DNA from 2 places in the Butyricicoccus sp. AM78-15b2TA genome. Region 2 is predicted to be linked to the other one. Evidence: predicted binding sites of a transcription regulator. Region 2 holds the regulator's gene; the other holds the start of a gene.

Region 1 (3,416 bases), on a different contig from region 2:
AGCAGGGTCAGAATACCGTTGAACAGCAGGTAGAATACGGCAGTGTAGAACAGCGGCCAGATGATACCGGCGCTCTTGATGAACTTTTCGCCCATCCACAGCACCTCGTATACCGCGATGGTACGCGCCAGTGCGGTATCTTTAACAAGGTTGATAAACTCGTTGCCCATCGGCGGGATAACGCGCTTGATGACCTGCAGCAGCGTTACCTTGAAGAAAATCTGGCTTTTGGTCATGCCGAGCACCTGACCGGCTTCATACTGACCGCTCGGAATGCCCTGAATGCCGCCGCGGAAGATCTCCGAGAAGTAGCAGGCGTAGTTGATGACAAACGCAACTAGCGCAGCGGTGAAGCGCGGCAGGGAAATATCCCACAGCAGGGCAGGACCGTAGAAAATGATGATGATTTGGAGCATAAGCGGCGTGCCGCGGACGATCCAGACGATGATTTTGATGAGTGCGCGCAGCGGTGTAATGCGGCTCATCGAGCCGAAGCTGATAAGCAGGCCGAGCGGCAGAGCGAATACCAGCGTCAGGCAGAAAAGCTGTACGGTGGTAACAAAGCCGCCCATCAGGCTGAGTGTTACATTGGCAAACATGTCGTTTCCTCTTTACCTCTTTTTTACTTTATTTCCTGTGACACATAAGGCAGAAGACGGTAGTCCGCCTTCTGCCTTATATTAACTGGGGGAATGGGAGTTAAGCCTCCGGATCTACGATTGCTTCCTGTACGCCGTACTTCTGAGCGAAGGAAAGAACGATGCCGTCCTTGTAAGCGCCCTTGTAGAAGTTGTTGAATGCTTCGGTCAGGTCAGAATCCTTGCGGAAGCCAACAACGTAGTTCTCGTCCTCCTCACCGTTGGCCTCGTTGAGGTTTACGGTGTAGGTCAGGTTCGGGTAGCTGGTGCCCTCGCCAATCATAGCGCCTGCCATCAGCAGGTCGATCACGCAGGCATCAGAGGTGCCTGCGGCAACCTCCATCAGTGCGTCAGCCTGAGACTGAACTGCGGTTGCATTCAGACCGGCAGCCTGTGCAGCAGCCTCACCGGCGGAGCCGGACTCAACCGCGAAGGTCATATCCTTGATGGAGTCGATGTCCTTGGCAGCGTCGGCCTTGTCGGACGGAACAACGACTACCTGTGCGTTGGTCGCATACGGGTCGGAACAGTTCATGGAGGTCTTAACCTCATCGGTCAGGGTCATGCCGTTCCAAACGGCGTCAACGCCCTTGGAATCCAGCTCCATGATCTTGTTGTCCCAGTTGATCTCGATGAACTCAGCTTTTACGCCCAGGCTCTCAGCGAAAGCCTTTGCCATGTCCGCGTCAAAGCCGACCCACTCGTCCGAGCCGTCTTCCTTATAATCCATCGGTGCGAAATCCGTGATGCCGATGACCAGCTTGCCGTTGCTCTTTACATAATCCATATCGCTCTCGGCGGAAGCTGAGGTGTCAGCCGCATCGGCGCTCGAGTCGTCGGTCTTGGCAGCAGAGCCGCCGCAGCCGGACAGCATGGATACACTCATTGCGCCTGCCATCAGCAGTGCAAGAAGTTTCTTCGTCTTCATTTTTAGAAAACCTCCTGTAATTCAGTTCATATCTTGTTTACTATTATAACACTTTAGCGCAGAAAATCAACCCCTGATTTTCATGCGGATTTTCAGTATTTTTGAAGAATAACCGGACGGTATTTTGTGCAAAATCTAAAATAACCGGGTGAAATATAAGGGGAAGAGGGCGGGGAGCGGTTTGAATGGATTCTCACTCTTTTTTGCGAACCTGTGTTGACCTGTACCCCAAAAGAGATTATAATCATAAGTAAGCATGATTGTTAAAGAATAAACAATGAAGAACAAGTAAGACGGAGGGAATCAGCGTGGATTATACTGCACTGTATCAGCAGAAGCTGACAACGGCGGATGAAGCCGTTAAAGTTGTTAAATCGGGTGACTGGGTAGACTACGGCTGGTGTACGGGTACGCCTGTTGCACTGGACAAGGCGCTTGCTGCCCGCATGGGCGAGCTGGAGGATGTAAACTTCCGCGGCGGCGTACTCATGCGCCGACCGGCGGTATTCGATATTCCGGATGCAGCCGACAAGATCACCTGGAACTCGTGGCATATGTCCGGCATTGAGCGCAAGGCCTGCATGGAGGGCTTCGGCTTTTACAGCGCACTGCGCTACTCCGAGATGCCGCGCTGGTACCGCGAGAACGTCCGTCATGTCAATGTAGCCATGATTCAGGTGGCGCCGATGGACGCACACGGCTGGTTCAGCTTCGGCCCGCAGGCTTCGCACCTCAAGGCGATCTGCGATGTATCCGATGTTATCATCGTTGAGGTCAACAAGTATATGCCGCGCTGCCTTGGTGGCTTTGAGGACGGCATTCACATTTCGCAGGTGGATATGATCGTTGAGAGCGACACCGAAATGCCGCAGATGGGCGCTGGCGGCGAGCCGACCGAGGTTGATAAGGCGGTTGCAAAGCTGATCGTGGAGGAAATCCCGAACGGCGCGTGCCTGCAGCTGGGCATCGGCGGCATGCCGAATACCGTAGGCTCGATGATTGCAGAGTCTGACCTGAAGGACCTCGGCGTTCATACCGAGATGTACGTTGACGCATTCGTTGACATCTCCCGTGCAGGCAAGATCAACGGCTCGAAGAAGGCCATCGACCGCGGCCGTCAGGTGTTCGCGTTCGGCGCAGGCACCCAGAAACTGTACGATTTTGTAAATGATAATCCGGAGTGCATGTCTGCACCGGTATCTTATACCAACGATGCGCGCACCATTGCACAGATCGACAATTTCATTTCCATCAACAATATCGTGGATGTGGATCTGTTCGGTCAGATGAACGCAGAAAGTGCCGGTGTCAAGCAGATTTCCGGTGCAGGCGGCCAGCTGGACTTCGTTCTGGGCGCGTATCTGTCCAAGGGCGGCAAGAGCTTCATCTGCTGCTCGTCCACCTTTAAGAAGAAGGACGGCACGCTCGAGAGCCGCATTCGTCCGACGCTTGAGAACGGCTCGGTCGTTACCGATGCCCGTCCGTGCGCGCACTGGTTTGTCACCGAGTACGGCAAGGTAAACCTCAAGGGTCTGACTGCATGGCAGCGTGCGGAGGCTCTGATCTCGGTTGCACATCCGGATTTCCGCGAGCAGCTGATTCAGGAAGCGGAGAAGATGCGTATCTGGAAGCGCTCCAATAAGAGATAAAATGCTGTCGGCGGAACTACAGTTCCGCACGGTGTTTGCTACTGTTTATAAGAAAACGCTCTGTGAAAACAGAGCGTTTTTTCTTATGCAATTATTAAAGTGAAATTCGCAGGATAAACTGCTGATTCTTAACCGAAAAGCTGTACACGCCGCCGTATCGCTCGACGATGCTGCAAATGCTGTGCACGCCGATGCCGTGTC
Region 2 (3,416 bases):
CGACTCGATTCTATTTTGACCGCTGTCGAAACAGCTTATTCAGAATACCAAACTTTTCACCGTTTGTCAAGAACTTTTTTCAAATTCTTTTTGGTACGCTGAACCGCTGTTTGAAAACAACCTATTTAGAATACCATCGTCCCCCTGTTTTGTCAATAACTATTTTTCATTTTTCTGCATTTTATGCAAACCCTTGAGATACCGCCGTAAATCTGCTATACTGAATATATTATATAAAGATTTGTGAAGAGAAAAAGGAGGTGTCGGCTTGCCTATCAAGATAGCCGACAGTCTGCCGGCACGCGCCGTATTGGAAAGCGAAAACATTTTCGTTATGACCGAACACCGTGCCGCGACACAGGACATTCGTCCTCTTCGCATCGGTTTACTCAACCTGATGCCATTGAAAATCATTACCGAAACCCAGATCCTGCGCTGTTTATCCAACACGCCGATCCAGATCGAGGTCGATCTGATCCAGACCGAAACGTACCATTCCAAAAATACGCCGGAGGATCATCTTCTCACCTTCTACAAGACGTTCGACGATATCCGCGACCAGAAATATGACGGTTTTATCATCACCGGTGCGCCGGTAGAGACCATGCCGTTTGAGGAAGTCGAATACTGGAAGGAACTGACCGAGATCATGGACTGGACTAAAACGCACGTTCATTCCACGCTGCACATCTGCTGGGGGGCGCAGGCCGGTCTGTATTATCACTACGGTATTCCGAAGTACATGCTGCCCGAAAAAATGTCCGGTATTTTCAAGCACCATGTTCTGCTGCCGAAGGAGCCGCTGCTGCGCGGCTTTGATGATATCTTCTGCGCACCGCACTCGCGCCACACCGAGGTGCGTGCCGCCGACATCCGCAAAAACGATCGTCTGACCATTCTCGCGGAGTCGCACGAAGCCGGTGTGCACATCGTAGAGGCAATGAACGGCCGTCAGATCTTTGTGCTGGGCCACGGCGAGTACGACGCCGACACGCTCAAAAAGGAGTATGAGCGTGATCTGGCTAAGGGCATGAACCCGGAGGTGCCGCGCCATTACTTCCGCAACGATGATCCCAACGAGGACGTACTGGTGACCTGGAAGGCACATGCCAACCTGTTTTACACCAACTGGGTCAACTACTATGTGTACCAGACAACACCGTATTATCTGGACAAAATGTAACACAAAAGCCGCTCATCCATTGGATAGCGGCTTTTTCGCACAAAAAGGGAGTATCAAAAGATACTCCCTTTCGTTTTACAGGTTCTGCTCTCTTTCCTCGTCTGCTGCGCCGACCAGATGGCACAGTGTCATCAGGCTGTCCGATAGATGCACGTTTTCGACCGGAACGCCCAGTCCCTCCAAATGAAGGTCCTCGCCGGTGAAATTCCACAGACCGCGGATACCGCGCTCTACCAGACCGTGTGCGATACGCGGGGCATCTCCGCGCGGAATGGTGAGCACCGCCACATCCGGCTTGTTGCGCTCAATAAACTCCGCAAGCGTATCCGCGCTGCGTACCTCATGGCCGCCAAAGCGCTGACCGATGAGCTGCGGATTTGCGTCAAACGCACACAGCAGCTCAAAGCCGCTGGCAGAAAAGTTAAAGTTATTAAGCAGTGCACGACCGAGGTTGCCGGCACCCAGCAGAATCGCCGTGCGGCCGGTCCGCAGACCCATGATCGCACCCAGCTCCTCCTGCAGTTTGTCGATATTATAACCGTAGCCCTGCTGACCAAAGCCGCCGAAGCAGTTAAAGTCCTGACGAATCTGCGAAGCGGTCAGTCCCATGCGCTCTGCCAGTGCTTTGGAGGAGATACGCTGCTCCCCTTCAGCCTTCAGCTCACAAATATTCCGATAATAGCGAGGCAATCGCTGAATTACCGCTTTGGAAACCTCTTGCTTGTGTTCCACAGACCCTCTCCCTCTCTCAAATTCTATTTCTCGTGTAAATTACAGCTTAGCGATGGTATCCAGCACATAATCGGTAAATTCCTGTGCGGTTGCACCGGTATCACGACCGGTAACAACAACCTTGTGCTCCTCTACCATGCAGATATCAAGTGCGCGGTCGAGCTTCTTTGCCAGTTCGATTTCACCGATGTGCTCAAGCAGCATAACAGCTGCACGCAGTACGGAGGACGGATCCGCGTACTTTGCACGGCCTTCCTGTACCATACGCGGCGCAGAGCCATGAATTGCCTCGAACATCGCATAGCGCTTGCCGATATTGGCAGAGCCTGCCGTGCCGACACCACCCTGGATCTCAGCGGCCTCGTCGGTGATGATGTCGCCGTACAGGTTCGGCAGTACAACGACCTTAAAGTCACGGCGGCGCTTGTCGTCGAGCAGCTTTGCGGTCATGATGTCGATGTACCAGTCATCAAACTGTACTTCCGGATACTCCTTAGCTACCTTCTGGCAGGTATCGAGGAACTTGCCGTCGGTGGTTTTGATGATATTCGCCTTGGTGACGCAGGAAACACGATTCTTGCCGGTCTTGCGTGCATAGTCGAAGGCCAGACGAGCGATACGCTCGCAGCCCTGCGAGGTAGCTACGGTAAAGTCGATGAACAGATCGTCGTCGATCTGTACTCCCTGCGAACCGACAGCATAGCCGCCCTCGGTGTTCTCGCGGTAGAACGTCCAGTCGATACCCAGCTCAGGCACCTTTACCGGGCGCACGTTGGCAAACAGGTCGAGACCCTTACGCATTGCAACGTTCGCGGACTCTACGTTCGGCCACGGATCACCCTTGCGCGGAGTCGTGGTGGGGCCCTTCAGGATAACGTGGCACTTCTTCAGCTCTTCCATAACGTCGGGCGGGATTGCGCAGCCGAGCTCGGCACGGCGCTCGATGGTCAGACCGTCGATCACGCGGAACTCCACCTTGCCGGCCTTTACCTTGTCTGCCAGCAGAACCTCCAGCGCATGCTGGGCCATGCCGGTGATCATCGGGCCGATGCCGTCGCCGCCGCACACGCCGATGATCAGCTTGTCCAGCTTGGAGTAATCAATAAAATCGTCCTGCTCCTTCATATCCATGATACGCTTGCGCTGGCTCTCTACAACTGCCTCAAATTTATCCAGAACAGACTGGTCGATAGACATGGTTTTGTCCTCCTACACCATTGATATTATTTTAACAAAAGAAAATATGCCTGTCAAGTCCGACCAGAGAACCCGCTTGGCTCTCCGGCCGGCATAACGTCTTGACTTACTTGCTCTGCTGACGTGCGTACAGCAGCGTACCGCCTGCAAGCAGTGCGTGACGCTGGCGCTCGGAAACCTCACAGTCGGCCTTGAAGGTCTTGCCGCCGCAAACAACGGTGACCTGCTTGCCGTTCTTCACTTCCTCGAGCACGTTCGGCAGAGAGATTTCATCCAGCAGATTGATTGCATCGTAATCCGCCGG

The links. The regulator Rex, encoded in region 2, represses fermentation and respiration genes when NADH is low (regulators of the CRP and FNR family bind a similar motif). The targets are predictions, from matches to a motif close to ATTGTTAANNNNTTAACAAT.
Region 1: PGS25_RS13645 (butyryl-CoA:acetate CoA-transferase) is a predicted target of Rex. The motif match lies at 1,826-1,845, and genes of this name have one in related genera.

What each region holds. Positions count from the first base shown of each region.
Region 1 covers NZ_JAQEHY010000019.1:23,481-26,896, forward strand. The annotation lists gene PGS25_RS13635 (amino acid ABC transporter permease) at 1-599, opposite strand, end outside; gene PGS25_RS13640 (transporter substrate-binding domain-containing protein) at 700-1,566, opposite strand; gene PGS25_RS13645 (butyryl-CoA:acetate CoA-transferase) at 1,875-3,215, shown strand; gene PGS25_RS13650 (sensor histidine kinase) at 3,310-3,416, opposite strand, start outside.
Region 2 covers NZ_JAQEHY010000016.1:50,563-53,978, reverse strand. The annotation lists gene metA (homoserine O-acetyltransferase MetA) at 269-1,183, shown strand; gene PGS25_RS13050 (redox-sensing transcriptional repressor Rex) at 1,259-1,915, opposite strand; gene PGS25_RS13045 (isocitrate/isopropylmalate family dehydrogenase) at 1,955-3,112, opposite strand; gene PGS25_RS13040 (aconitate hydratase) at 3,219-3,416, opposite strand, start outside.